Regions from separate parts of the Rouxiella sp. WC2420 genome, predicted to be linked through region 1. Evidence: predicted binding sites of a transcription regulator. Region 1 holds the regulator's gene; each other region holds the start of a gene.
What was found. Region 1 encodes PhoB, which activates phosphate uptake and scavenging genes when phosphate is short. Its sites were predicted from a motif close to CTGTCATAAAACTGNCNNAT; they were not measured.
Positions count from the first base shown of each region.

Region 2: a site for PhoB is predicted at 4,960-4,979, ahead of glpT (glycerol-3-phosphate transporter). Genes of this name have one in related genera too.
Region 3: a site for PhoB is predicted at 3,495-3,514, ahead of AB3G37_RS17790 (heavy metal response regulator transcription factor). Genes of this name have one in related genera too.
Region 4: a site for PhoB is predicted at 3,329-3,348, ahead of ugpB (sn-glycerol-3-phosphate ABC transporter substrate-binding protein UgpB). Genes of this name have one in related genera too.

Region 1 covers NZ_CP165628.1:4,265,662-4,273,353, forward strand. Annotated here, with positions in the region: gene AB3G37_RS19775 (cobalamin-independent methionine synthase II family protein) at 1-918, opposite strand, end outside; gene phoR (phosphate regulon sensor histidine kinase PhoR) at 1,217-2,539, opposite strand; gene phoB (phosphate response regulator transcription factor PhoB) at 2,642-3,331, opposite strand; gene sbcD (exonuclease subunit SbcD) at 3,553-4,791, shown strand; gene sbcC (exonuclease subunit SbcC) at 4,788-7,692, shown strand, end outside.
Region 2 covers NZ_CP165628.1:5,017,862-5,025,553, forward strand. Annotated here, with positions in the region: gene AB3G37_RS23110 (lysoplasmalogenase) at 1-192, shown strand, start outside; gene AB3G37_RS23115 (zinc/cadmium/mercury/lead-transporting ATPase) at 351-2,702, shown strand; gene tusA (sulfurtransferase TusA) at 2,776-3,021, opposite strand; gene AB3G37_RS23125 (7-cyano-7-deazaguanine/7-aminomethyl-7-deazaguanine transporter) at 3,388-4,077, shown strand; gene AB3G37_RS23130 (DcrB family lipoprotein) at 4,184-4,753, shown strand; gene glpT (glycerol-3-phosphate transporter) at 5,065-6,417, shown strand; gene yigL (sugar/pyridoxal phosphate phosphatase YigL) at 6,500-7,309, opposite strand; gene pldB (lysophospholipase L2) at 7,358-7,692, opposite strand, start outside.
Region 3 covers NZ_CP165628.1:3,840,485-3,848,176, reverse strand. Annotated here, with positions in the region: gene rhtA (threonine/homoserine exporter RhtA) at 1-82, opposite strand, end outside; gene ompX (outer membrane protein OmpX) at 561-1,094, shown strand; gene AB3G37_RS17805 (molybdopterin-dependent oxidoreductase) at 1,226-1,990, opposite strand; gene AB3G37_RS17800 (cytochrome b/b6 domain-containing protein) at 1,983-2,609, opposite strand; gene AB3G37_RS17795 (hypothetical protein) at 2,720-3,340, opposite strand; gene AB3G37_RS17790 (heavy metal response regulator transcription factor) at 3,583-4,260, shown strand; gene AB3G37_RS17785 (heavy metal sensor histidine kinase) at 4,253-5,653, shown strand; gene eptB (kdo(2)-lipid A phosphoethanolamine 7''-transferase) at 5,890-7,560, shown strand; gene AB3G37_RS17775 (endonuclease/exonuclease/phosphatase family protein) at 7,570-7,692, shown strand, end outside.
Region 4 covers NZ_CP165628.1:5,006,188-5,013,879, forward strand. Annotated here, with positions in the region: gene ugpE (sn-glycerol-3-phosphate ABC transporter permease UgpE) at 17-862, opposite strand; gene ugpA (sn-glycerol-3-phosphate ABC transporter permease UgpA) at 859-1,746, opposite strand; gene ugpB (sn-glycerol-3-phosphate ABC transporter substrate-binding protein UgpB) at 1,892-3,208, opposite strand; gene AB3G37_RS23070 (PLP-dependent aminotransferase family protein) at 3,480-4,667, opposite strand; gene panM (aspartate 1-decarboxylase autocleavage activator PanM) at 4,946-5,332, shown strand; gene rpoH (RNA polymerase sigma factor RpoH) at 5,449-6,306, opposite strand; gene ftsX (permease-like cell division protein FtsX) at 6,626-7,606, opposite strand; gene ftsE (cell division ATP-binding protein FtsE) at 7,596-7,692, opposite strand, start outside.

The sequences.
Region 1 (7,692 bases):
ATCGCCGGTTTTAGTGGTAATCAGGCCCAGAACTGCCTGCTGCTGGCCGGGCTTGATGAAGCGCAGTGGCTCGAAACCGCCGGCACGCTGGTTGTCATATTCCAGGAAGAAACGGTCGATATTTACAGTACCGAACAGGATCTCTGCCACAGGCTCGTAGCCGCCTTCTGAAATCCAGGTTGAACGGAAGTTACCGCGGCACACGTGCAGACCGATGATTAGGTCTTCCGGCTTGCCTTCGATAGCCTGATTCAGCACCCGAGCGTAGGTTTTCGCCAGCTCTTCCGGATTATCGCCACGGGCAATGATCTGCTTTTTCTGGTCTTCTGAGCACAGGTACGCCCAAACGGTGTCATCCAGTTGCAGGTAACGACAACCGGCGGCGTAAAACGCCTGGATAGCGTCGCGGTAAACTTGAGCTAAATCGTTGAAAAAGTCTTCCTGATTTGGATACACGCCTTTAACCGCATCACGGTTGAAACGGAAGTGCATCACGCTTGGGCTAGGGATAGTCATTTTAGCTACCGCATCGCCACTGATGCTTTTCAGAAAGCTGAAATGTTCAATCATCGGGTGATCGCCAAAGGCAATCTTATCAACCACTTTGATACTGCGAGATTTGGTCTGCACGCCGTTGAACTGAATGCCCTGCTCTGCATCATAACCTTCAACGCCCTGCAGACCCTCGAAGAAGTCAAAGTGCCACCACGCGCGGCGGAATTCACCATCAGTGACCACTTGCAAACCGGCTTCGCGCTGCTGCTCAACCACGCGGCGAATTTCGCTGTCTTCAACCGCACGCAGCTGCTGAGCATCGATTTCACCGGCTTTAAACTGCTGACGTGCTTGCTTTAGCGCTTCTGGACGCAAAAAGCTACCAACGACTTCGGCGCGATAAATTGGGTTTGATACTGACATTATGAACTCCTGGCAAAAGCCCCGACGAACCTGTCGCCGTGACATTGATTAATGGGTAGCACGACATCCCGGAGATTAGTTAACAATGTTAATAATACCGAGAAGTTACATTAGACATCTGGATGTCTAAACGGCTTTAAATCTATGCTGCCATGAATAGTGTTCATCACCAAACGAGGAATTCTCACATCACATGAAATAAATTCATGATCGGGCGTCACAATTTCACGTTGCCCAAAGTGTGAACTGATTAAATAAGATTAAAACGGACCATCGCTGATCCGTTTATCGTGAAGATTTAATGCTTAACGCGGTGATGGTGAGGCAATTGAGGAGCATCGACAATCAGTCGATAAGGCAATGTGAATAGAAACCGCGTCCCTACCCCGACTTCGCTTTCTATATCCAACTTTGAATGATGATGACTGAGCGCATGTTTGACGATAGCCAGCCCCAGCCCGCTGCCACCGGTCTGCCGTGAACGCGCCTTGTCTACACGATAGAAACGCTCGGTCAGCCGGGGAATATGCTGTGGTGCAATGCCCGGGCCGTTATCGCTGACCTGAAACTGTGCGCCCTGCGCGGTCTGCTGCCAGCTAACTTCAATGCGCGTGCCCGCTGGCGTGTGATTGACCGAGTTATACACTAGATTCGAAACCGCACTGCGCAGCTGCTCGTCGTTGCCATAAACTTTAAGCTGTTCATTGATTTTGAATACAATTTCATGGCGACCATTGCTTAGCGTCTGCACCTCGCGCTCCAGCATGCCCAACATTCCTGGCATGTCGACTTTCTCCTGCAAATCAATGTTGGTTGCCGCCTCGATACGCGATAAAGTCAGCAACTGTTTAACCAGCCCGTCCATGCGCCGCGTCTGTTCCTGCATAGTATCCAGCGCTTTACTGCGGAACGGCTCCTTCAGCGCCTCGTCGTCCATCATCTCAAGATACCCTTGCAACACTGTCAGCGGTGTGCGCAGTTCATGGCTGACATTGGCAAAGAAGTTTCGACGAGCGCCTTCCAGCTGGCGCATCTGGGTGACATCACGCGCCACAATCAATAGCTGCCCTTCCGAATACGGCATGACTCGAAATTCAACGTAGTGATTGTTATTAAGGTGCAAGTTAAGCGGACGGGTAAAGTCGCGGCTCTGGATCCAGACGCGTAGTTCGGGATAACGCAGCAGGTTAAACAGGTGTTGGCCGTTGTCTTCCGGCCAGCGGAAACCAAGCAGTTCCTGTGCCAGGCCGTTGCACCAGAAGATATTGCCTTCTTCCGTCGTCAGTACCACGGCGTCAGGGAGGGATTCAGCTCCGCTGCGGAAGCGTTTAATCAGCAGCGCCAGTTCGCGCCTTCTGCGCCGGTTACGCATCTGCATCTGATTAAGGCCATAAAATAGCGGTTCCCAGCTCCATAATCCGCTGGGAGGAGTAATACTTCGGTCAAGCCACAGCCAGTGTGAAAGTTTAAGCTGATTAAAATAATTCCAGCCCAGAGCCGCCACTAAAGAAGCCAGCAATAACCAGGGCAAATAGCCAATAAAAATGGCTAATATCAGCGCCGGACAGCAAAACATAAATAATTCGCCGGCCAGCCGACTCCACGATAATCGTTCTAGCACACAGTATCTCCGCTGTGAGTGAAAGATATAACATCATCAATTCATACCCAATATATTTCACGATGCCCGTAAAGGTGCAACGTGAAATAGCTGAGGTATTAATTAATAGCGGGTTGAGAATCTATAACCCGTTCCACGCACCGTTTGGATCATACGGTCATGACCGCTGGTTTCCAGTGCTTTGCGCAGGCGGCGGATATGTACATCCACTGTACGATCCTCGACGTATACGTTAGTGCCCCAGACGTTATTGAGCAACTGTTCACGGCTGTAAACGCGCTCGGAATGGGTCATAAAGAAGTGTAGAAGCTTGAATTCGGTAGGCCCCATGTCCAGCGCAAGCTCGTTGGCCATCACACGGTGCGAGGATGGATCCAAGCTTAACCCTTTCATATCAATAACTTCTTCGACCGCCATTGGTGAGATACGACGCATAACTGCTTTAATGCGCGCCACTAACTCTTTAGGCGAAAACGGCTTGGTAATATAGTCATCCGCGCCAACTTCCAGCCCGCGAACGCGGTCTTCTTCTTCGCCACGGGCGGTCAGCATCATCACCGGAATATCGCGGGTCAGCGCTTCGCGTTTTAGATGTTTAATAAACTGAATTCCGGATCCACCGGGCAACATCCAATCGAGTAAAATTAATTCCGGGTAAGGTTCAATCAAACGATTGACCGCCGAATCGAAATCTTCAGCCTCAATGGCTTGATAACCATTTTGCTCAAGCACAAAACAAACCATTTCACGGATCGGTGCTTCATCTTCCACAACTAATATGCGTCTAGCCATTTTGATAGCCTGCCAAATAAGTTAGCGAACTTAATTTTGATTTCGGGCGCCATTATGCGTCAGTTTTGTGACAGATTTATGAAAAACAATTTCGAGTGTAATTAAGTGTAGCCAAGCCGTCATATTAAGTTCAGGCACATGACATGGTTATGATTTTTCGGGGACAGAGAAGGTCGTGGGCGTTTATACTTGCCGCCTGTTACAGCCACCGCGAGACCCCCATGCGACTGATTCACACCTCTGACTGGCATCTCGGCCAGTACTTTTTTACCAAAAGCCGTGCGCCTGAACATCAGGCTTTTCTTGACTGGCTAATCGGACAGGTTGAACAGCATCAGGTCGATGCGGTGATTGTCGCGGGGGATATTTTCGATACCGGCTCGCCGCCAAGCTATGCGCGCGAACTGTATAACCGCTTTGTGGTGAACTTACAGCAGACAGGCTGCCAGCTGATTGTGCTGGCGGGAAACCATGACTCAGTCGCTACGCTGAACGAATCTCGCGAGCTGCTTTCCTGCCTCAATACTCAGGTGATCGCGACTGTCGGTGAGGATATTTCTCGCCAGGTGATTACCCTGAAAAACCGCGAGGGTCAGCCGGGGGCAATACTTTGTGCAATCCCGTTTTTACGCCCGCGCGATCTGCTGGCTAGTCAGGCAGGGCAATCCGGTAGCGAAAAACAGCTTGCATTACAAGAAGCTATCGCCGGACATTATTCAGCGCTTTATCAGGCAGCCTGCGATCATCGCCAGCATCTCGGCGTGGCGGTGCCGATTATCGCTACCGGCCATCTGACCACTGTCGGTGTAACCACTTCCGACTCGGTGCGAGACATTTATATCGGTACCTTAGACGCCTTCCCCGCTCAGGCCTTCCCGCCGGTAGATTACGTGGCGTTGGGGCACATTCACAAAGCGCAGAAAATCGCCAGGACCGAGCATATTCGCTACAGCGGCTCGCCAATCCCCCTGAGTTTTGACGAAGCCAGCAATGAAAAAAGCGTTTATCTGCTGGATTACACCGCCGATCAACTTAACAGTATTGAAACATTGGCGATCCCGCGCTCTCAGCCGATGGAAATCATTAAGGGCACACTGGCCGAGATTGAAAAACAGCTGCAGTCCTATGAAAAAAATCAGGAAACGCTGCCGGTTTGGCTCGATATTGAAGTCGCGACGCAGGATTATCTCAGCGATATCCAACGGCGTATCCAGCAGCTTACCGATCCGTTGCCGGTGGAGGTCGTGCTACTTCGGCGCAGTAAAGAGCAGCGTCTGAGCGGTCTGTTACAGCAAGAGAAAGAAACGTTGAAAGAGCTTAGCGTCAGCGAAGTGTTTGAACGCCGACTGGCGCAGGAAAATACCCCTGAAGAGGGCCGCCAGCAGCGGATACGCACCCTGTTCTCGCAGGTGCTGGAACAGGTCGAAAACGGCCATTCTGCCGGAGAAACCAGCCAGTGAAGATCCTGTCATTACGATTAAAAAATATCAATTCACTGGAAGGTGAATGGAAAATTGATTTCACCGCCGAACCCTTCGCCAGTAATGGACTTTTTGCTATTACTGGCGCAACCGGGGCCGGTAAAACCACCCTACTCGACGCAATTTGCCTGGCGCTGTATCACCAAACGCCGCGCCTGGATGTGTCTCCGAGCCAGAACGAATTGATGACCCGCCATACCGCAGAATCGCTGGCCGAGGTCGAGTTTGAGGTTAAGGGCGTAGGCTATCGCGCCTTCTGGAGCCAGCGCCGGGCGGGTAACTCGCCAACCGGTAATTTGCAGGCACCAAAGGTCGAGCTGGCACAACTGGCCGACGGCAAAATTCTCGCCGACAAAGTACGCGATAAGCTTCCGGCGATTGCCGAGCTGACGGGGCTGGATTTTGGCCGTTTTACCAAATCGATGATGCTCTCTCAGGGGCAGTTTGCCGCCTTCCTTAACGCCAGGGCCAACGAACGAGCCGAACTGCTGGAAGAGCTGACCGGCACCGAGATTTATGGACGACTGTCTGCACAGGTATTCGATCGTCATAAACAGGCGAAGATCGACCTCGATCTGCTGCACCAGCGCGCCGCCGGTATTGAATTACTCAGCGAGGAACAACGCCAACTGCTCGAACAAGAATTAACTCAGCTGGGATTGCAGGAAACCACGCTCAGCCAGCAAACAGTGGAACAACAGCAAGGTCTAAACTGGCTGCAACAGTGGAAAAACATTCAGCAAAAACAGCAACAATACCAACAACAGCTTGTCGATGCCGAAAGTCAGGCGCAACAGGCCGAGCCGCAATTAAAGCAGCTGGCGCGCAGCGAACCGGCGGAAAAGCTTCGCCCGTTGTTAAAAGATCGCCAGCGCTATCAACAGCAGCAGGCTGATTTACAGCGGCAGCTAACGCAGCTCGGTGAGCAGCAGCAACAGTTGCAACATTCCAAAACCCCTTTAAATGAGGCTCTGGAAAAAGCGCTGCATCATCAGCAGCAACAGGCCGCCGAACAACTGCGGCTAGAGAAGCTAATCGAGGAGCAAGTCCAGCCGCTGGACAGCAAAATCCATCATTTGCAGGAAAAGCTGAGCGACGATCGGCAAAGGCATCTTAAACAGCAAAACCAGCAGCGGGAATTGGCTGAAGAGCTACAAAAATTGGCTAGCGAGCAAACTGCCTCGGCGCAAAGAAATCAGCAATTTCAGGCTAAAGAGGCCGAACTTGTTGCACAGTTGAATAGCCAAACGCAGCAGCAAAGCGCGCTGGAAGCACAGTCGCCGCAGACCGCTTTACGCAGTCAACATTCGGAACTGGTCGGACTGCGCCCCGTTCGCCAGCAACTCTCCACCCTTCAGCCGCTGTTTCAGCAAGTATCCCAGCGGATTAGCCAGCAGCATCTGGAATTTGACGCACGCGAGGGAGAGCTGCTCGAGGCTGAAAAAAATCTTAACCAGACGCGTGAAAAGTACAAGCAGCAAAAACAGCATCTGAACGATGTCGAAAAACTGCTGGCGCAGGAGCAGCTGATTGTCAGTCTTGAAGCAGAACGCTCTCGCCTGCAAACCGGTCAGCCTTGCCCGCTGTGCGGTTCGACGACACATCCGGCTATCGAATCCTATCAGGCCGTCAGTCCGTCCGAGACCGCGCTGCGGGTGCAGCACATGCGTGAAGAAACTGAAAAGTTGCATACCAATGGCACACAGTTACGGACTCGTACCGAAGGATTAAAAGAACAGCAACAACGGCTGCAAACTGCGCTGCAACAAGATCAAAAACAGCAAGCGGGATATCTCGAACAGTGGCAACAGGCCTGTGGACAGCTTTCATTAGGTTTCACCTTGCAAGACAGCGAGGCGCTGCAAAACTGGCTGCAAGAATCTGAACAGCAAGAGCAGCGCTGCCAGCAGCTTATCCGCCAGCACGATGAGGCCGCTCAGGCAGTCCAGAAAGCCAAAGAAACGCTTTATGCGGCGCAGGCTGAACAGAATCACTTGCAACAGCAGGTAGTAATTCAAAACGAGCGCAGTCTCACGCTGCATAAACAGCACAGTGAGTGTCGGCAACTGGTGGAACAGCAGGCAAAACTGTTAGCCGAAAGTGAGCAATTACTTACTCAGCAGCGCAGCTCTCGCATTGAACTGTTTGGTGATCGACAGGTGGCACAGGTTCGTGAACAGCTGCGCCAACAGCTGCAAATGGCTGAGCAAACACGTCAACAAGCCTATGAAAAATTGCAGACGGTGCAGCAGCAGCTCGACCAGCTCGGCGGTCAACTGGTCACCCTGCATCACAGTCACAAGCTGGGCGAAACTGATTTACATCAGGCTGAGCTGGCCTGGTTACAGGCGCTGCAAAACAGTGATTTCAACGATGAGCAGGCAGTGATTGATGCATTAATCGAAGAGACCCTACGCCAGCAGCTGCAACAACTTAAAGAAAGCGTGCAGCGACAGCTGACCCAGAGCAAAATTCTGCTGCAACAGGCCAGCGAGCAGTTGGAACAACATCTACAATCACGCCCGGCCGGGCTCAACGAGCATACAAGTCATGTCGAAACGCTCGCCGAACAGATCGCCGCACTCAACGTCCAGCTGAGGACGCTACAACAGCGCCAGGGCGAGCTGCGTAGCCAGCTAACCAGTGATACTCAGCGTCAAAGCGGTCAACAGGCGCTGTGGCAGCTGATTGCCGAATCACAGGAAACCTATGACGACTGGAGCTACCTCAATCAGATTGTCGGCTCTAGCGATGGCGCAAAATTCCGCAAGTTTGCTCAGGGGCTGACGCTGGAACATCTGGTTTATCTGGCTAACAGGCAAATGGAGAAACTCCACGGCCGCTATTTCCTGCAAAGAAAAACCAGCGAGGCGCTGGAGC
Region 2 (7,692 bases), 750 kb from region 1:
GCCGGCGAGCAATATTTCTTCCGTGGCACTAACGCAGCCTTCGCAGCACTTTGCGGCGCGATCCTGTTGCTGGTCGCCAATATCGTCTGGATGGTCAGCCATTACCGCTACAAATTCCGCACGGCAGACGCCATTGTTGCCGCCTGTTATTTCGGCGGCCACTTCCTGATTGTGGAATCACTGTATCTGTAACGCCTTCTGCCCCCTTTAAATAATTGAAATTATTAGCGTAAAAATTATTTAAAGGGGGCGTTGGGCATCGGCCTGTACTTTTACCTTGACCCTGGAGTCCACTCCAAGGTGTACACTCCTGCAATCAGCGTTCGAAGACGCTATTCAGGAGAGTTTATATGTCTACACATCAACATTCTTCCAGCTGTGGCGGGAGCTGTAAAAGTTCGGCCCCTCGCACGACGACGTTTAAGCAAATTAGCCGTATCAAACCTGTTGGCCCGCATCCGGCTGATTGCTGTAGTGATTCTGCGCCTCTGGCCGCCTCATCCTGCTGTACTTCAACCCCACCCAGTGGGCACTCACACTCGCACAACCACGAGGCTTGCAACAGTGATGATAATGAAGGCGGTGATGAGGAAAGTCCCAGCACGGCTCAACCCGGTACACAGCGTTTAAGCTGGTTAGTAACGGGTATGGATTGCCCTAGCTGTGCGCGCAAGATTGAAAATGCCGTCGGCGGCCTGGCCAATATCAGCAAGGCCAAAGTACTTTTCGCAACCGAAAAACTGGTGGTTGATGCCCCTCACAACCTCTCGGCTGAAAGCCTTTCCCTAAAAATCACTCAGGCCGTTGAAGCCGCCGGTTTCACGCTGATCGAGCCAGAATCCCCCGCTGCTGCAGCGCCCTCCTTTCTGCGGGAAAACGCCTTACTGATTGGACTGATTGGACTGATGCTGCTGAGTAGTTTACTCAATCAGTTTACGCCGCAGTTTGGCAAAATCGCCTTTACTCTAACTACGCTGGTTGGCCTGTGGCCGGTGCTGCGTCAGGCAATTCGTCAGACTCGCAGCGGCACGCCGTTTGCCATTGAAACCCTGATGAGCATTGCTGCAATTGGCGCGCTGTTTATTGGTGCCACCGCCGAAGCAGCGATGGTTCTGCTGCTGTTTATGGTCGGTGAAAAGCTTGAAGCCTTTGCCGCCAGCCGCGCGCGCAGTGGTGTCAAAGCCCTGATGGCACTGATCCCCGAAAGCGCCCAGAAAATGGTCGCGGGTAAATTGCAGACGGTGCCAGTTGCCAGCCTGCGCCCTGATGATGTTATTGAAGTCTCGGCCGGTGGCCGTTTGCCGGTGGATGCCGTATTGATGCAGGCCGCTGCGAGCTTTGATGAAAGCGCGTTAACCGGCGAGTCCGTTCCGGTCGAACGCCAGCCCGGCGAAAAAATTCCGGCAGGCAGCCTGTGTGTTGATGCGGTTGCGCAGCTCAACGTGTCTTCTGCGCCGGGCAAAAGTGCCATCGACCGCATTTTGCAGCTGATTGAAGAAGCAGAAGAACGCCGCGCACCCATCGAGCGTTTCCTCGATACCTTTAGCCGTTATTACACTCCGGTTATCATGCTGATGGCGCTGCTGGTGATTATCATCCCGCCGCTGGCGATGGGTTTAGCTTGGGAAACCTGGATTTATCGCGGGCTGACGCTGCTGCTGATTGGTTGCCCTTGCGCGTTGGTGATTTCAACCCCAGCCGCGATTACTTCTGGACTGGCGGCGGCAACACGTCAGGGAGCGCTAATAAAAGGCGGTGCCGCGCTCGAACAGCTGGCGCTGGTTGAGACTATTGCATTGGACAAGACAGGCACGCTGACCGAAGGCAAACCAGAGGTCACCGACAGTATCGCATTAGCCGATATTTCGGTATCGCAGCTGCTGGCAATGGCCGCAGCCGTGGAGGTCGGCTCGCATCATCCGCTGGCCAAGGCGATTATCGAAGCTGCCACGGCGCAACCGCCTTTGACTGCCGAACGTCGTCGAGCACTAGCTGGTGTGGGCGTTGAAGGTTGGGTACACGAAAAACGGGTATTGGTCGCTGCCCCCAAACATTTGCCTGAAAATACCTTGACGGCCACAGTGGTTGCGCAAATTACCGAGCTGGAGTCGATGGGTAAAACCGTCGTCGTGATTGTTCAGGATGAGCGCCCGGTTGGGCTGTTGGCGATGCAGGACAAACTGCGGGCGGACGCTATCAGCGCGTTGGCGGACCTTAAACGATTGGGAATTGAAACGGTGATGCTGACCGGCGATAACCCGCTGGCCGCACAGAGTATTGCCGCCAAACTGGGCATCGACTTCAAGGCAGGTCTGCTTCCGGCAGATAAAGTACGTGCAGTGGCCGAGCTTAGCCAGAACCGGGTTACAGCAATGGTAGGTGACGGCATCAACGATGCACCGGCGATGAAGGCCGCGCGTATAGGTATTGCGATGGGCAGCGGCACCGACGTGGCGCTGGAAACTGCCGATGCGGCCCTGACTCACAATCGCCTCGGTGGTCTGGCACAGATGATTGAGCTTTCACGAGCAACGCGGGCTAACATCCGCCAAAACATCACTATCGCTCTGGGTCTAAAAGGGATTTTCCTGGTGACGACGCTGATTGGATTGACCGGTCTTTGGCTGGCGGTATTAGCAGATTCGGGGGCAACGGCCTTGGTCACGGCCAATGCGCTGCGGTTACTCAGGAAAAAATCATAAAATAATCAGGTCAGAATGCTGGACTGTTTAAAATCTAAAAGCACTGGCGTGGTTATGCGTCGGTGCTTTTTTATTACAACCCTTTTTTCAGCAGGTAGCGATAAGGCAGCTGTTCAGTGTCAGAGGCTACTAAGGTGTGTTCCATAAAACGGCAGAAGCCAGGAATATCGCGGGTAGTTGCCGGATCGTCGGCCAAAATCAGCAGGGTTTCACCGTCGTTCATTTTACGCACGGTTTTGCGCACCATCATTACCGGCTCCGGGCAACGCAGGCCGAGCGCGTCTAACTGGTGGTCGGGATGGTCAAATACGTCGTTCATGGTGGCGGTTTCCCCTTTCTGATTCACCCTGTTTAAGCCGCGACAGTTTAACTCGCAATTTAAACGACGCAAGCGATGTTGTACCCCAAAGCCCTTGGCGCTGTAACAAGGCGGCAAGCGAGTGAATCCCGATGAGCTTGCATTTAGTAAGTGATTCGGGTGAAAGAGCGAAGCCAACGATGTTACAGCGTCAAGGGGGCAGGATAGTGTTGCGCAAACGAGGTGGGAAGGATAGTATGCGCGCCGCGGTAGCAAATTCGCCGTTTTTAGTACAATATTTAGCCCGCACAGCACTCGTCGCATAGGGCAAGATGCAGCAGGCGTTATTGGGTTCCCTCACCCCAACCACTAAAAAGGTCACAATTTATGTATTCCTTTACAGCTCAACAGCGGTTTTCCGCGTTGATATGGCTTTCGCTATTTCATATCGCCATCATTACTTCCAGTAATTATCTGGTGCAATTACCTGTCTCCATCTTTGGTTTTACTACCACTTGGGGCGCTTTTACCTTTCCGTTTATCTTCCTGGCAACCGATCTGACGGTGCGTATTTTTGGTGCTCCCCTGGCGCGGCGGATTATTTTATCGGTGATGGTGCCTGCGCTGGTGATTTCATATTTCATCTCCGCGCTGTTTTATCAGGGAAGCTGGCAGGGCTTTGCTTCGCTGAGTAGTCTCAACGTTATGGTGGCGCGCATCGCAACCGCCAGCTTTATGGCTTACGTGTTGGGGCAAATCCTTGATGTACAAGTGTTTAACCGCCTGCGTCAGCGCAACAGCTGGTGGGTAGCGCCCACGGCGGCAATGTTCCTCGGTAATATCAGCGATACTCTGGCGTTCTTCTTTATTGCTTTCTATAAAAGTAGCGATGCGTTTATGGCCCAGCACTGGGTTGAAATTGCACTGGTAGATTACAGCTTCAAATTGCTCATTTGTCTGATTTTCTTCCTGCCGATGTACGGTATGCTGCTCAACGTCCTGCTCAAGCGCCTGGCGCAATCAGGTAAAGGCGAACCCGTAGCGTTTCATGACGACACAAAAGCCGCCAATATCTGACTTGCTTTTCGCCCGTGAATAGGTTGCCATAAAGGCCGTGAAGTCAATAATCTACATCCGTCACGCGTTGGCGGATGTAAGGTGCGTGAAACTTAAAGGAAGCCCTATGCACAAATTAGCCAAGTTTATGGGAATAACGCTGCTGGTTGCCGGTTTGGCGGCCTGCGATGGCAAAACTGATGATAAAACAGCATCAGCAGACAAGGGCGCAACGCCAGCCGCTGCGGCTGCCGCAACTAAGCAAATTAGCCTGCTGGATGGCAAACTCACCTTTGCATTGCCAAACGGCATGAGTGACCAAAGCGGCAAGTTGGGTACTCAAGCCAATAACATGCACGTTTATGCCGATAAATCCGGGCAAAAAGCAGTGATCGTTATTCTCGGCGATTCCACACCAGACTCGCTGGAAGTTATTGCCAATCGACTGGAACAGCAGCAGCACGATCGCGATACCAACCTGCAAGTTGTGACCAATAAATCGATCCAGGTAAATGGTCAAACTCTGCAACAGTATGACAGCGTGATCAACTCTGCCGGTTCAAAAGCCTATTCTTCTATTGTGTTGGCGAAAATTGACAACCAGCTGATGACCATGCAAATCACCCTGCCTGCCGACAATCAGCAACAGGCACAAACTGATGCCGAAGCGATTATCTCAACGCTTAAAGTTCAGTAATATTAGCGGCAATAAACGCGGAGCCTGCCTCCGCGTATTTCGTCCTTAAAATCCCGCCTATTTTCAACACACCCTCACATTTCGCGCAAAATCGAACGTAAATGCGCATATAAATCCTTAAAACGTGATCTCATCCCGCCAATTCATGCGCATTAATATTTCAAAGTGTTAATAAATCCGGCAGAATCGCCCCGACAGTCATATTTCTGCAACATTACTGTCATAAAGCAGATTCCATCTTCGTGTGTCGGATCCGTAGGATGCTCGTTATGGAACATTTCAATACCTATGGAAAGCACCTCGGAGGCATCATGCTTAGTATTTTCAAACCGGCCGCGCATATCGCGCCAGTGGACGATACGCACGTCGATCCACTCTACCGCCGCCTGCGCTGGCAGATATTTATCGGCATTTTCTTTGGTTATGCGGCCTACTATCTGGTGCGTAAAAATTTTGCTCTGGCGATGCCGTATCTGGTTGAACAGGGATTCTCACGCGGCGATCTTGGGCTGGCGCTGTCAGGCATTTCCATCGCCTACGGTTTCTCCAAATTTATTATGGGTGCGGTCTCCGATCGTTCTAATCCCCGCGTTTTTCTGCCTGCCGGGCTGATCTTATCCGCCGTAGTGATGCTTTTTATGGGTTTCGTGCCCTGGGCAACGTCAAGCATTGCCATCATGTTCGTATTGCTGTTCCTTTGTGGCTGGTTCCAGGGCATGGGATGGCCGCCATGCGGACGAACTATGGTTCACTGGTGGTCACAGAAAGAGCGCGGGCGCATCGTTTCAGTATGGAACTGTGCGCATAACGTCGGTGGCGGCATTCCTCCCCTACTGTTTCTGCTCGGCATGGCGTGGTTTAACGACTGGCACGCCGCGCTGTACATGCCGGCATTTGCCGCTATCGCGCTGGCAATTTTTGCTTTTGTAATGATGCGCGATACCCCGCAATCCTGTGGTCTGCCGCCTATCGAAGAATATAAAAACGATTACCCGGCCGATTATGACAAAGCTTCGGCCGAGCAAGAACTGACGGCAAAACAAATCTTTATGCAATACGTGTTGCCCAACAAGCTGCTGTGGTACATCGCACTGGCCAACGTATTTGTTTACCTGCTGCGTTACGGCATTCTCGACTGGTCACCGACCTATCTTAAGGAAGTGAAGCACTTTGCACTCGATAAGTCTTCCTGGACCTATTTCCTCTATGAATATGCCGGGATACCGGGCACTCTGCTTTGCGGTTGGATGTCAGACAAAGTGTTCAAGGGCAATCGCGGGGCCACTGGCGTGTTCTTTATGACGCTGGTGACAATCGCCACTGTGGTTTACTGGCTTAATCCCGTGGGAAATCCCGGCGTGGATATGGCCTGCATGATCACCATCGGCTTTCTGATCTACGGGCCGGTAATGCTGATTGGCCTGCACGCGCTGGAACTGGCACCGAAAAAAGCAGCAGGAACGGCGGCTGGTTTTACCGGCCTTTTTGGTTATCTCGGAGGATCGGTCGCAGCAAGCGCGATTGTTGGTTACACGGTGGACTATTTCGGCTGGAATGGTGGGTTTATCGTGATGATCGGCGGCTGTGTGCTGGCGGTGATTTTGCTCGTAATGACTATGCTGAGTGAAAGCAAACACAAAGCGGAACTGGCTAAACGCAGTTAGTCATAAAAAAATCAGATAATGAGCCGGAAAAACAAAGGGCCGCGAGTTGCACAACTGACGGCCCTTTTTCGTAAGCGAAGTATTAACGCTCGCTGTTCAGATACATTTTACGCAGGTAATGCGGCACGGCGTCGTCGGCGTTGGAGCCGATAATTTCCGCCTCCGGCATCGCCGCTTTTAGACGCGGCAGTGAACCGCTCATCAAACAGCCTTTACCCGACATGTTTAGCATCTCAAGGTCGTTCATGCCGTCACCAAAGGCGATACAGTCTTTCAGAGTATAGCCCATCAGCCTGGAAACTTCTTCCAGCGCGTGGCCTTTCGACACGCCACCGGCCATCACTTCCAGACATACCGGCAGCGAGAAGCTGACATTGACCCTGTCGCCCCAGCGCGCGTTAATCGCCTGCTCCAGCGGGATCAATTTTTCGTGATCGTCGCAGGTAAAATACACCTTGGCAATACCGTCAGTTTCCAGCAGGCCCGGCTGATAGATCTTGTACTTGAAAATCGATTCTTTGAAAAAGTCTTCCTGATCGCGACGATCGCGATTCATGTGCCAATCGTCGTTGCGGTATACATTGGTCAGAATATCGGGATTTTCGTGGACAATGGCGAAGAGATCTTCGGCGATATCCGGGTCGAGATTATGGCTAAAAATCAATTCGCCGTCGGTGTTGTGTACGCGCGCACCGTTGGAGGTGATCATGTACGCGCTGATGCCCAGAGCATCGCGCATCTGTGCAACGTCAATGTGATGACGTCCGGTGGCAAACACAAAGTGAATATCCCGCTGGGTTAATAGTTGCAGGGTCTCTTTGGCGAAAGGGCTCAGGGAATGATCGGGTGACAGCAGCGTGCCATCTAAATCGGATGCAACAACATGATACATAACGTTAGGTTCTAACCTCTGATGGAGTTGTGCGCGGTAGGCCGCGGTTTAAGTTCGTCGCGCATAAAAGCGCATGATGGCGTCTAACGCCTTTGCCCGCATATCGTCCCGCTCGAACAGGATCTCATGGCGTGCGCCTTCGATAACCAGCGGCTTACCCCCAACGCAGGGGTGTCCGGCAATGGCCATGGCCTGACAAAAAGCAGCATGCGACCTGTTATCGACAACGTGGTCTTCACCTGCCTGCAATAACAACAGTGGCGTAGTAATATTTTTGGCTTGTTCCAGAATCTTGACGCCTGCCTGAATGCTTTCGCGCACCCAATGGTAGGTCGGCCCGCCCACCCGCAACTCGGGATAATCGGCATAAAAACGCTGATTAC
Region 3 (7,692 bases), 430 kb from region 1:
CTCCCTGAGAACCAACCAGAGGGAATAAAGACTTCGCCAAAGCGGCTCCTCCCTGTAAAGAGAGCATAGCTATGAGGATCATCGCGACGGCAATCAGCGGATGGTGAACTTTTACAGAACTGAGCGCAGTCTCTTCAAGCGCTGAAGAACCTGTCTGGTTTTCTAAAGAATTATTTTTCAAAGATTCTGTGTCCATACATGGTAAAGAGAGCAAATCAACGCCGTCATTGTACTGGCAAGACAAAATCTTTGGAGTATTAGTGTGGGCAGATTGTAAAAAAAATTGGTGACTAAGGCCAAACTCGGACAATTTTACTCAGTAAGTGATGAATATTTATCCAAATAATTAAGAATTATCTGCTAATATGAAAAAGTTCAATAAGTTTGTCTTATAATTTTTAGTCAATAAAGTCGTTAAATTATAACAAGTTAAGTGGTGTTGGAAACTATCTGTTACACCATTTGATGCATTGGACATCTTATTCGAGGCAGAGTTTCACGGAACTTTTTGTTATATTTTAATGGTGAAGGTTAATTTGGTTCCCTTTTTTGAGGTGGTTATGAAAAAAATTGCATGTCTTTCCGCATTAGCTTGCGTAGTAGCTTTAAGCACTTCAACTGCGTTTGCGGTTGATAACACCAGCACTGTTTCTGTAGGTTATGCACAGGGTGATGCGCAAGGTGTTGTGAACAAAGCGAAAGGTTTCAACTTGAAATACCGCTACGAGTTCGAAAGCACCCCATGGGGCGTTGTTGGCTCCCTGACCTATCTTAACAAATCACATTCACCTGTTGAGAATGACTACCAGAAAGGTGAGTACTACGGCGTAACCGTAGGTCCATCTTACCGTATCAACGACTGGGTCAGTGCTTATGGCTTAGTGGGTATGGGTGTTGGTAAATTCGAACAGGTTGGTAATGCTTCTTCTATCGACCGTGAAAAAAATCGTCACACTGACGGTGGCGTAGCTTACGGCGCTGGTCTGCAGTTCAACCCAATCGAAAACGTTGCACTGGACTTCTCTTACGAGCAGAGCCGTGTTAAAAACGTTGACATTGGTACTTGGATCGCTGGTGTTGGTTACCGCTTCTAATTGCCGAAACTTGATGGTCTTAAGTTATAATAATACCGACCATCCAGCTTCGAAAAAAAACCGCCTTCAGGGGCGGTTTTTCTATTCTGGCGTTCTATGATTTCTGTTCTGGACAGTCTTGAAACCGCCTTTTAAATCCCGCTATACCAGTTATAACCCTGATCTTCCCAATATCCACCCGGATAATTATCTGTGACAAAAATCGCTCCGATGTGTTTGGCATTCTTAAAACCGAGCTTGGTGGGCATTCTCAGGCGCAAAGGATAGCCAAAGTCCGGTGGCAGCGGTTTACCGCCAAAATCGAGCGCCAATATGGTTTGTGGATGCAAAGCCGTGGCCATATCGATGCTGGAATAGTAGCGGTCGTCACATTTGAAACCGACATATTTGCAGTTCAGGTCGGCGCCGATGTTTTCCAGAAAAGTTTTCAGCGGCACGCCGCTCCACTGCCCAATTGCGCTCCATCCTTCAATACAGATAAGTCGAGTGATCTGACTGCTTTGCGGTAAGCGCTGCAGCTGCTCCAGCGTCCATGGCGCCTTCTTTTGCACATTGCCCGAGACTTCCAGCCGATAGTTGGGAATATCGATTTCCGGAACGTTATATTCGGGATAATAAGCATTGAAGCGAAACGGTTTGGTAATTTGGTCTGCTGAATAAGTTTGTGCCAGCTTTTGCCCGCTGAACAGCCATCCCTGAACCCGATCATTCCAGCGCGACATGGCCCATAACACTTTATCGACTTCATCGCCGTCTTGCATGTTACAGCCGGTAAGCATGGAAACTGCGCCAAGAGTCAGGCCGGATTTAATCATCAGACGGCGTTGAATATTAACCAACTGTTTGCGTTGATCCGGCTCGAGGATGATTTTTGGACGCTTTTTTTCATCAGTCATCGGCGCTGTCTCCTGGTTTATTTGCCACGGCTTTGCCGCCGGTAATCATGGCAGGCAAGGTTTTAGGCACCAGTAACACCATGACAACGTGAACAATAACGAACAGCATAATGCCGCTCATCGCAAAAAAATGAACGTAACGGGCAATGGTAAAGCCACCCATCAGATAAACGAGTCCGCTGAACTGCACCGGTTTCCAGATTGACAGCCCAGAAAGCACCAGCAACAGCCCCAATAGCAGGACGCCAACATACATCAGCTTTTGCACCGCATTGTATTGGTTTGATTTATGCGACAAACGCAGGCGCAAAGCGCCGACAAAATCATGCCATACGGAGGAGGGAGTAAACGGAAAAAATCGTTGTTTAAAGTGACCGCTAAACAGCCCCCAGAGAACATAAAACAGCCCATTGGCTGCCAATACCCACATCACCGCCAGATGCCAACCAATGTTGCCACCCAGCCAGCCGCCCAGCGTGGCGCTTTGCGGGAAAGTAAAACTGAAAATGGGGTCGGCGTTATAAATACCCCAACCGCTCATCACCATGCCAATCATCACCAGCAGATTGACCCAATGACAAACTCTCACCGGCCAGGGATGGATTCTTTTTTTACGCATCAGAGTGTCCTTGGAGGGAGGTCAGCTTCGATCCGCCCTGAAACGCAGACACGTGAGGGAGGCGGACCGAAGCTGTTAATCATAACTAGTTATCAATGACAAAAGCCAAATTACATCGGTGGGGTTACGCCATCTTTACCGGCTGCAATACCGCGAGCTGCCAGTGCGCCCTGCGCATCTTTAACCGGGAACAGAACGATGTGAGCACCCGCTTTCAGCAGGCTACGATCGCCCGGCGCCAGCAGAACTACTGGAACATTATCTGGAACGATTACCGTTTTTTCGCCGTTCTGATATTTAACGGTCAGGGTGCGGCCATTGCTGTTAACCAGCTTGCCGACGGTGCCGTTAGTCATGGTGTTGATTTTGCCATCGGCAGATTCAAACGGGTTAAAGCCTTCGCCGCTGCCGCGCAGGCTTGGTGCGAAAACGTGAACTTCCAGCGCTTTCAGCGTGCCGTTGGCCTGAGGAACTGCCGCAGTACCGATAAAGCTGTCTGCCTTGATATCAGTGAGTTTGCCTTCGGTAACCTGAGTGATTTTAGTCTGGTCAGTCAATTTAACGTCCAGCTTGTCGCCAGAGCGGGTGGTCAGAACCAGAGACGTTGGCGTCACTGAGTCGATAGTGCCACGAGTAGGTTTGATAACGTTGCTGGCATCTGCTGCGAAAGCACCGCTGGTCATCAGCAGCGAAGATAAAAGCAGACCGGCAAGGCGTGAGGACTTAATCATATTACTCTCCAAATTTTCGTATGAGAAACTGACAGGAAGTCAAAGCTCGTTCCATCGAGGAAAGAGCAGGTAATGCATCACCCAAGAAAAACAGCTACTTGGTTTAACTCTGTTTACTAATAATAGTAAGAGTGAACGACAAACAGGGACCTGCTGATGACAAGTTGATGACAATATTGTCATCAAAGGTTTCTGACAGAACTGATAGACTTTATTAAGAATAGCAGTGAACAGAGGCACTAATGCGGATACTGGTTATCGAAGACGACGTCAGCACTGGCGATTACCTGAAAAAGGGGCTGAGTGAGGCGGGTTATCGCGTAGATTTGGCGCGAAACGGTGCCGACGGATTGTTTATGGCGCTGGAAGAGGGCTATGACGCGATTATCCTCGACGTGATGCTGCCTGGGCTAAACGGCTGGCAGGTGATGGAAGTGTTGCGCAAGAAAAGCGCAGTACCGGTGCTGTTTCTCACTGCTCGCGATGAAGTGCAGGATAGGATCCGCGGCCTTGAGCTGGGCGCTGACGATTATCTGGTGAAGCCTTTTTCATTCACCGAGCTGATGCTTCGCGTGCGTACCCTGCTGCGACGCGGTACGGTGCGTGAGTCCGACACTTATTCGCTGGCTGACCTGCATCTTGATGTCCTGAGGCGTAAAGTGACGCGTCAGGAAACGGTTATCCCATTAACAAACAAAGAATTTATGCTGCTTCATTTATTAATGCGCCGCGAGGGCGAAGTGCTGTCGCGCACCATGATTGCTTCACAGGTTTGGGATATGAACTTTGATAGCGACACCAACGTGGTTGATGTGGCGGTGAAACGCCTGCGCGGTAAAATTGACCGTCCTTATGATGTGAAATTGATCCATACCGTTCGCGGTATCGGCTATGTCTGCGAAGTACGTGATTATGAGTAAACCGACTTTTTCACTAACCCTGCGTTCAACCTTGCTGTTTGCCTTGATAGCCGCTCTGGTGGTCAGCAGCGTAGGTTTTTATCTCTATTACGCGATGGAAAAAGAGATGGTGCGCCGTGCCGACTATCAGGTTGCGGGTCGTGTGCAGTATTTCCGTCAACTGCTGGGTAACAGCTTTCCTTTGACGCAGCTGACGCAAAATCCTGGATTATTCGAAAACATGCTTGGCAACGAGCAGGATATTTTGCGCTTTAAACTGGTGGGGCAGTCACCGATCATCAATGTTAATCCCGGTCATATCGTGTTGCCTGAGGTCGCTGCTGTCGCTGATGGCCAGGATCTCACTTTACAAAGTGTTCATCATATTTTGGCTATGGATGATATACCGGTGCGCTATGCCGCAGCCGACGTGCGGATGAGAAATGGCCAAACTGTGGAGATTCTGGCAGGGCATTACATGGCTGGGGAAACTCGGATGCTGGTGGCTTTTCGCTGGGAAATTATTGCCTCGGTGCTGTTGGCCTATGTGCTGATTGCCGGGCTGGGCTATATCGTTATCCGTCGCGGGCTGCGGCCGTTGCAGAAAATGGCGCAGGAAGCTGCCGAAATTCACCCGACCAGTTTATCTACCCGATTGAGCGAAGAAGGAGCACCGCTGGAATTGCAGCAGCTTATTCACTCATTCAACGAGATGCTGGACAGACTGGCGGAGGGTTATCAGCGGCTTAACCAGTTTTCTGCCGATCTGGCCCACGAGATCCGCACGCCGGTAGGCGCATTGATGGGGCATTGCCAGGTTGCGCTTTATCAGACTCGTAGCACCGAAGAATACGAAACGCTGCTGGCTAATAATATGGGCGAGCTGGAGCGCATTTCACGGATGGTGGAAAATATTCTGTTTCTTGCGCGCGCTTCCCATGCCCGCTCAGTGCTGACTATCACGCCATTGTCGATGGCGAATGAAACGCTGCGCGTGGTTGACTATTTTGAAGGTCTGGCCGAGGAGCGGGGGATTCGGTTGCACTGCCAGGGCGAGGGCGTGGTGTTTGCCGATGCGCTGCTTTTCCAGCGTGCCTTGAGTAATCTGGTTGCCAATGCCATCAATTACGGTAACGAAAACAGTGAGGTACAGGTTTCGGTGGATCATCAGCCGGACAGTAGTTTGGTAAATGTCGACAACGCCGGCCCAGCCATTCCAGCCGACAAGCTTGATAAACTGTTTGACCGTTTCTATCGCGCCGACCCTTCTCGCAGCGAAGGCGGAAGTTCAAACGGGCTGGGATTATCTATCGTTCAGGCTATTATGGCGCTGCATCATGGTAGCGTTCAGGTTAGTTCACTGGCCGGCGGTAAAACGCGTTTTACTCTTTCGTTTCCGCGTCAGCAAAACTAATTTAGTTAAAACATACAAAATAATTGTTTTTTTGTGCTTATTTATCTCATTGATATATAGGTTTTTCGTAAAGTTCGTAACATTATTTTGTTTTAGTCATGAACAGAAGCAGAATGATTCTGTAATCCTAGGGTCTGATAGAGTAATCCGTTGTCTTTTTGTGCTCTCTGGGCAATGACTTCGGAATGAGCGAGTTGTATTCGCTATCAAATCCTTAAAAGAGTCATTACTGATTGATGTATAAATTAAAAGCACTAATACAACAGAAGATTTCACTTTTTATTGCGTTATACCTGGGAATAATACTTAACCTACCTATTTTCTATCGTCGTTTTCATCAAGTCCATTACGCCAATACCCAGGCACTAATGGTTGAGATGATTGCCGCATTTGCTCTGGTTTACTTCATTACCACGCTTGTGTCCTTAACCGGCAAAACTTTCTATCGGATATTAATGAGTTTTGTCGTGGTCGGCTCGCTCGCCGCTGGCTACTATATGATTGTTTTTAATGTCGATATTGGCTACGGTATTCTCGCATCAGCCCTGGCCTTTGACTCTATAGACCTTTCGAAAGAGTCGGTAGGCTCTCACTTTTTCCTCTGGACCCTTATCGGCAGTCTAATCCCGCTTATTGTACTGTGGGGCGGCAAAATGCCCGGTTCTGCCTTGCGTGAGACTACCTGGCAAAAACTGCTGTTCAAAGGAGGACTGCTGCTTGTTAGTGGTCTGGCTTGTTTGATGCCATTGAAGTGGATGGAGCACAAGCAAGAGGCCCATGATCGCCTTGATAATCGCATGATGGCGAGTTATGGCGGGGTGGTTGCCGCAACCTATTCGCCATCCAACTGGCTTTCTGCACTGGGACTTTTTGCCTATAGCGCTTACAGCCAATCTGAAGACACGAAAAATCTGTTCGATCCGGCAAAACATTTCACCTATGTTCCGCCCAAAGACGTTAAAGATTTGTATGTCGTATTTGTCATTGGTGAAAGTGCCCGGCGCGACCACATGGGTCTGTATGGTTATGCGCGGGACAATACTCCCAACCTCGATAAAGAAAAAAATCTGGCCGCGCTGCAAGGTTATTCTTGTGATACAGCAACCAAGCTTTCCCTGCGTTGTATGTTTGTACGAATGGGAGGGACTCAGGATAATCCGGAACGCACTTTGAAAGAGATGAACGTTTTCTCGTTACTTAAAAAACAAGGATTCAGCTCAGACCTCTATTCCATGCAAAGCGAGGCCTGGTTTTACAACAAAACCAATGCTGATTCTTACTCTTTACGGGAAACTATTGGTTCCGAAAAGCGCAATACCGGTAAACCCGTTGACGATATTTTGCTAATTAATGAGATGAAAGACTCTATCGCCAATCATCCTGATGGCAAGCATCTCATCATTCTGCATACCAAAGGCTCGCACTATCTTTATTCTGAACGATATCCGCGCAGTTTTGCCCGCTACCAGCCGGAGTGTATGGGGATAGATAATTCCTGTTCTACGCAAGCGATGATCAATTCTTATGACAACTCGCTGCTTTATACCGACTATTTCCTCGAGCAGGTGCTGAATCAACTACGCGATAAAAATGCTGTCGTATTTTATGCTGCTGACCATGGGGAATCCGTATCGAAAAATATGCATTTCCACGGAACACCACGCGATCGTGCGCCTATCGAGCAGAGAGAAGTGCCGATCATGGTATGGGCTTCAGACAAGTTTTTGGCTAACGATCAGAATCGTCAGGGTTTTGCACAGCTACAACTGATGGCGAAGAATAAAACACCGGCCTATCATGAGAAACTTTTCGACAGTATATTAGGTTGTATAGGCTATTCCTCACCTGATGGCGGCGTGGTGGATCAGCATAATTGGTGTCATGTGCAAACAACGGGATCAAATTGAGAAGAATAAATGGATAATGCACGTCTTGTGGTAGCGATTCTCACGCTGATTATGACGTTATTAACCCTATTGCCTCTATCGCGTAACCAGCGTTGGTGGGTCAGAGTTTGGGATTTCCCGCGCCTGCAAATG
Region 4 (7,692 bases), 740 kb from region 1:
TCGTTTACCAAGTTAATCATTTCTCGCTGTCTACCAGGCCGCGCACAAACCAGCGCTGCATCAGGAGTACCACCGCCAAGGGTGGTAATAACGTCATGATCATCGCAGCCATTACCTGATTCCACTGTGTTGAGCCGTCTCCCGAAGAGATCATGCTTTTAATCCCCGCCACCGCCGTGCCCATCGAGGCATCGCTGGTGATAAGAATTGGCCACAGGTATTGGTTCCAGCCGTAAATAAAGGTGATGACAAACAGCGCCGCCAGATTGGTTTTCGAGAGCGGCAGGACAATGTCCCAGAAAAAGCGCATTGCTCCAGCGCCGTCGATGCGCGCCGCTTCCAGCAACTCATCCGGCAGCGTCATAAAGAACTGGCGAAACAAGAACGTAGCCGTGGCGGAAGCCATCAAAGGCAAAGTCAGGCCGGTGTAGCTGTTAAGCATGTGCAGATTGGCGATCACTTGTACTGTAGGAAAAATACGCACCTCAACCGGCAGCATCAGTGTCATAAAGATCAGCCAGAAGAACAGGTTACGCAGCGGAAAACGGAAATAGACAATGGCGTAGGCCGACAGCATCGAAATCGAAATCTTGCCGATGGTAATTGCCATCGCCATGATAAAGCTGTTCAGCAACAGCGGGCCAAATGCCGGGCTGCTGCCGCCTGCGCCCTGTGACCAAATAGTCCGTATATTTTCGAAAAAGTGCCCGCCCGGAACCAGACTCATCGGCACTTCAAAAATCTGTTTGTTATCGAGCGTCGCGGCAACAAAGGCCACGTACAGCGGGAATAACACCAGCAGCACGCCAATAATCAGCACCAGGTGACAGAAAATATCGAGACCTCTTCTGTTTTCGATCATTGGTAACGCACCTTACGCTCAACGAAGCGGAACTGAATAAATGTCAGGGCGATCACCATGACCATTAATACCACCGACTGTGCGGCAGAGCTTGAGAGGTCGAGCCCGGTGAAACCCTCACGATAAACCTTGTAAATCAGCGTTGTTGTCGCCTGTACCGGACCGCCTTGCGTGGCCGCATCAATTACCGGGAAGGTATCGAAGAAGGCATAAACCAGATTGACCACCAGCAAGAAGAAACTGACTGGAGAAATCAGCGGCAACACCAAATTAAAGAAACGACGAATTGGGCCAGCGCCGTCGATGGCAGCGGCCTCGACCAGCGAACGTGGAATCGATTGGAGCGCAGCGAGGAAAAACAAGAAGTTATAGCTTACCTGCTGCCAGATAGATGCCAGTACTACCAGGAACATCGCCTGTCCGCTGTTCTGTGCGTGGTTCCAGTTATAGCCGAGCGTGCCAAGGAAGTGAGTGATCAGCCCTAATCCAGGACTAAACAGAAACATCCAGAGAACAGCAGCCACGGCGGGCGCTACGGCATAAGGCAGAATTAGCAAAGTCTGATAAATACGACTACCGCGGATTACGTGATCCACCATCGCAGCGAGCAGCAGCGAAATACCCAGGCCGAAAAACGCCACCATGAAGCTGAATTTCAGCGTGGTGTAGAAAGAAGCGAGATAGTAGGGGTCCTGGAACAGCTGCTGAAAGTTGGTAAATCCAGCAAACTGGCTCGATATACCAAAAGGATCCATGGTTTGCACGGAATACCACAGTGCCTGACCGGCGGGCCAGAGGAAAAAGATCGCCGTAATCAACAGCTGAGGCAAAACCAGCACATACGGCAACCAACTACAGCCAAACCCGGGACGGTGTGAACTCATAGGAATTACTCATAGAAACTAAGGGCTGAAAAGGGCAACGAAGATCAACGATGGCGTGACCAAACTGTTCAAAAGAACAATGCGTAACAACGGCTGTCGAGATTCATTGTTACGCACTGCCCTATTGATTTGGCAACGGTCGTTGTTATTGCTTAACAGAGGCTTCAAAACGGCGCAGCAGCAGGTTACCGCGCTGTACTGACTCATCAAGCGCCTGTTTTGCCGTCTTCTGGCCGCTCCATACGCCTTCCAGCTCTTCATCTACGATGGTACGGATTTGCGGCATGTTGCCCAGACGCAGGCCTTTGGTAAACGGCAGCGGCGGTTTGTTCATCATCTGGCGAGTTGCAACGTCAGAACCTGGGTTCTTGTCATAGAAGCCCTGCTGTCTGGTCAGCTCATAGGCGGCAGTGGTAACCGGGAGATAGCCCGTTTTTTGATGCCATTCCGCGGCAATTGCCGGAGTTGTCAGGAATTGCAGGAACTCGGCCACGCCTTTATAGGTCGCATCATCCTTGCCTTTCATCACCCACAGGCTGGCACCACCGATAATGGCGTTCTGCGGCGCGCCTTTCACGTCAGCGTCGTAAGGCATCATGCCTACACCATAGTTGAATTTGGCATACTGACGAATATCGGCCAGCGAGCCAGATGAGGCGGTAGTCATCGCGCAATCGCCGTTGTAGAACTTGGCAGTAGACTCATCCTGACGACCAAAATAGGTGAACTCACCTTTCTTGTTCATATCTTCCAGAAACTGAATGTGTTTGATCTGCTCTGGCTTGTTAAATTCCAGAACTGCGTCGGTGCCGTCGAAACCGTTATTTTTGGTCGCCACTGGCAAACCGTGCCAGGCGCTAAAGTTTTCAATCTGGATCCAGCCCTGCCAGCCGCTGGCATAGCCGCACTTCATGCCGGCCTCTTTCAGCTTGGCGGTGTCCTGCTCCAGCTCTTGCCAGGTTTTTGGCGGCTGATCGGGATTCAGACCCGCTTTCTTAAACGCGTCTTTGTTGTAGTACAGCACCGGCGTGGAGCTGTTGAACGGCTGAGACAGCAGACGACCCTGAGAGTCTGAATAGTATCCGGAAACCGTTGGCACGAATTGGGAAACGTCTTCTTTCAGGCCCGCGTCAGCGAACACTTGATAGACCGGCTTGATCGCTTTACTGGCCATCATGGTCGCGGTGCCCACTTCATAGACCTGCAAAATCGCCGGAGCGTTGCCGGTGCGATAAGCAGCAATACCGGCAGCCAGATTCTGGTCGTATTTGCCTTTATAAACAGGAACAATTTTTACGTCAGGATGCGTTTGGTTAAAACGATCGGCCAATGAGTTGACCTCTTTGCCTAACTCGCCGTCCATGGAATGCCAGAAAGGAATTTCCGTGACGGCCAGAGCGTTGGCGCTGAAAGCCAGCATCAGTGCTGCACCCAGAGCCGATTTTTTTAAATTGTTAAACATGCCTGTCTCCTGAATTCTGCCGGTGTTTGAATTTGTAATTGCAGAGAAGTAATGGAAGTTAAAAAACTTTTTTATTCGGGAGCTAACATGACACGGCTAAATGACAGAAAAATAACCGTTAAATGACAATAACGTGACAGCAGAGTGAAACGCAGATGACGGGAAGATGGCAAAAAAGAAGCGCATCGGGTTAGCGATGCGCCTTAAGTTATTTATCAGTTTGCACTAAGGTTAACCGCCTCAGTGAGACAGCCAACCTGTTATCTCGGTTTTACAGCGCGCGTTTCAGGCGGGCAACGGCTTCATGCAGCTGCTCTTCTGTCGCGGTGGCGAAGGAGATACGGAAAGTCGAGTAATCCGGATTATCCGAGAAGAAGAACTCGCCCGGCACGAAGACTACGCCCTGCTCGAGGGTTTTCTTCATCCATTCGGTACAGTTACGCGGCTCGCGGAATCGCGCCCACAGGAACATACCGCCTTTAGGATATTCGAAGGTCAAAACGTGGCCAAGCTCGCGTTCCAGTAACTCGGCCAGTAGGCTGCATTTCTTTTTGTAGGCAGCACGGATAGTTTCAATCTGCTTATCCAGTCGACCCAGCCCCAAATAATATTCCGCTACAGTTTGCGACAGTGAGCTAGCGTGCAGGTCGGCGGCCTGTTTGATGATCGCCACTTTATTCAACAGCCATTGCGGCATGATAACCCAGCCAAGACGCAGGCCCGGTGCCAGAATTTTGGAGAAAGTTGACGTGTAGATGATGTTATCTGCATGGCCGTATTGAGCATGCGAAAGCTCGTAAAGGGTCGGCAGGCGCTCGTCCGTGAAACGAAGCTCGCCATACGGGTCATCTTCAACGATCAGGAAATGGTGCTCGGCGGCCAGTTTTACCAGCTGTTCGCGACGCGCCAAACTCAGCGTCACGCCACTTGGATTGCCAAAGGTCGGTACTAAGTAAACGCCTTTGATTTTTCGGGTTTTCAGCACTTCGGCCAGTTCGTCAACCTTCATGCCGTCGCCGTCAGAACCAACGGATACCAGATTTGCTTCAGCCAGTTCCAAGGTTTGCAGCGCGGCCAAATAAGTTGGGCGCTCAACAACGAACACGTCATCCGGGTTAACCACCGCGCGCATCACCAGATCGAGCGCCTGCTGGGATCCGGCGGTCACTACGATATCTTCCGGCGTGGCAACAATGCCGCGACCTTTGCACAGCTCGGCAATGCCGACGCGCAGTCCGTGACTGCCTTCAGTCAGGCCGTATTGGAATGCTAGCTCAGGCCGCTCGGTAATCGCCAGTTGGGTAGCTTGCGCCAAACCTTCAAAATCGAATAGCGCCGAAGAAGGAATACCTCCCGCCAGTGAAATAACGCCTTCCATTTGGCTTTGCTTGAGCAATTCCCGAATAGCCGAACTCTTGAGCCTGGTCATGCGGGCGGCGAGTAAACCTTCTGTGTTCATTTAATGTTCCCGGTCGTGTGCAAAATTGATAAGAATGTGAGCAAAGTTAATTTATAGATAAACAAAAAACCGCAAAGCACTTAGCGTGCGGTTTAATAGATTTAACACAGATTTTTTTGGAATCAACAATCTTTATCACACTAGCAGGCAAGCGGCACTCGCTGCGCTGGGTAAGCAGCTTACCAAACGCAAATTTCCTTGAAAAAAGTCAGGTAACGAATCTGGGGTGATCAGGTAAACTGTCACCGTCCTTTTTCCCTAAAAATCTGCATCTCATCATGAAATTAACCATTGAAAGACTCGACGCATTAACTGATCAGGATAAAATTGATTTAGCCAAAATCTGGCCGAATCAACAGGTCTCCGATTGGCAAAGCGAGGGCGATCTGAAGATAATTTTTGCCGCTCGTTTTAATGATCGCCTGCTGGGTGCAGTAAAAGTTTTTATTAGCGGCAAGGAGGCTGAATTAAACGATTTATGCGTGCGTGAAGTCACCCGCCGTCGCGGTGTCGGGTTGTATTTGCTGGAAGATTTGCAGCAACAGTTGCCTGAAGTGCGGGATTTCTCAATGCAGGCAGTGGCTGATAAACCGGCCTTAGACGCTTTTATGCGCGCCTGCGGATTTGAATTAATAGCAGACGGCTGGCATAAAACACGGCATTGATTCTGCGAGTAATTTTTATCTCAAGCGGCAAGGCGACTGTTTTTTCGGCAAATTGTAGGTATAAAAAAAGCGACCTCAAGGTCGCTTTTTACTTTGCATTTGTCTGTATTATCGCATCAGGCTTCGATCGCTGTGCGCAGCTTTTTCATCGCATTCTTTTCAAGCTGACGGACACGTTCGGCGGAAACACCATACTTGTCGGCCAATTCTTGCAGCGTCGACTTGTTGTCGTCGTCGAGCCAGCGGGCACGAATAATATCCTGGCTACGCTCGTCCAGACCTTCCATTGCGAAAGTCAGTTTATCGGCGGCGTTACTTTCCCAGTTATCTTCTTCGATGCTTTCAGCAAAGTCAGAGCTTTTATCCTGCAGATACAGCATCGGTGCCATAGCCTGACCATCGCGCGGCTCTTCGTCCGGCGTTGGATCAAAGGTCATGTCCTGCGCTGCCATGCGGGATTCCATTTCCAGCACGTCTTTGCTGGTTACGCCAAGTTCACGCGCAACATGCTCGACTTCTTCATGGCTGAACCAACCTAAACGCTGTTTATTTTTGCGCAGGTTAAAGAACAGCTTACGCTGAGCTTTGGTGGTCGCGACCTTCACGATACGCCAGTTACGCAGAACGTATTCGTGGATCTCGGCTTTGATCCAATGCACAGCGAAGGAAACCAGGCGTACGCCGACTTCTGGATTAAAACGGCGAACCGCTTTCATCAGGCCGATGTTGCCTTCCTGGATAAGGTCAGCCTGTGGCAAACCGTAACCTGAATAATTACGAGCGATATGAGCGACAAAGCGTAAGTGAGACAGGATCAGATGCTTGGCCGCTTCCAGATCACCCTCGTAATGCAGCCGTTCAGCCAGCGCCCGCTCTTCCTCTGCCGTAAGCATAGGATAGGCATTGGCGGCCCGAACATAGGCTTCCAGGCTACCTTGGGGGACTAATGCTAAAGTTTGCATTTCTTTGGTCATTAAAGCCTCTCTAATGTGACGTAAGAAGGTTTTACACAACGTTGCCGTGGAATGAATACCGACGGATACAGTTCAACGAAGAACCACTCACATTTGCTGCTAATTTGACCCTGAATCTCGTTCAAAGTTCATTCTTAGCGCCTTCTCGGCCCAATGACTTTATGCGAGGTAAAGGGGAAATGATTGGGAAATTGTGCTTACCGGGGAAGAACAAGTTAAGGTCCTGATTATAAGGATCCTTTGACGCAGAGTATTAATATGGGGATCTTCCCTTGCAGCACAATCCGCAGCTACAAGGGAAGAGTATAACAAAAAAATCTTACTGTGGTGTAAATCGTCGTAAATGTTGTACGGTTGCCAGGTAAGCGGCGATCCAGCCAATCATTGCCGAGATCAGCAGCAGCAGCAGGCTTTCGTCCCAGCCAAGGCCGTGCAGAACAAAGGTCGTGCCGAACACCGATGCCACCTGGGTAACCACGGTTTCCAGACGCCACACCAGCCCTTCGGAAAGGATCAATGACAGCACCGCGCCGCAGAAGCCCAACATTGCTCCGCCGTTAAGGAAAGGTCGCAGAATGAAGCCGTCGGTGGCACCAATTAGCTTCATCACGTTGATGGTATCGCGGCGGCTGAAAATGCTCAGGCGTACGCTGTTACCAATGACCAGGAACACGGCGACTATCATCAGCACGCCGATCATAGAAGCAATTTGCCCCACCAGCCCTGTTAGCGCAGCAAGACGTGCAAACCAGCTGTCATCCATGCGGACTTGCTCAACGCCCTGAACCGCAGCAATGCGATCACGCAAAGTGCTCAGCGTCTTGGAATCCTCAAAATTCATTTTCGGCGTAACAATCGCCAAAGCAGGCAATGGATTCTGTTCCAGCATATCCAGCGCGCCGCCAAAACCTGACCAGTTGCGGAACTCACTTAACGATTCTTCACGGGACAGATAATTGACTTTATCGACCCCAGCTTCGGCCTTCAGCTGTTTGATTACGTTGAGAGCGCCGTCATCGTCCAGCGATTTATCAATAAACACAGTCAATTGCGGCGTCGGATACCACTGCTCGGCTGCCTGACTAACGTTTTTCCATACTAGATAGCAAACGCTCGGCAGAGTCAGCGAGATGGCGATCACCATGATCGTTAACAGTGTGGCCAGCGGCTGGCGCAACATGTCACGGATGGTGTTGCTCCAGGCATAGCGCCACTGCTCGCGGAAACCGCCCTGCAATGATTTACTCTTCGATTCAGGGGTGCTCTTGGCCTTCCTGACCGGTTTTGGACTATTCGCCATAGTACGCGCCTCCGGTCATTCTTCCCTGACTCAAAGTCAGCGTGCGATAACGTCGGCTGGCAATCAGCCCCATGTCATGGGTTGCC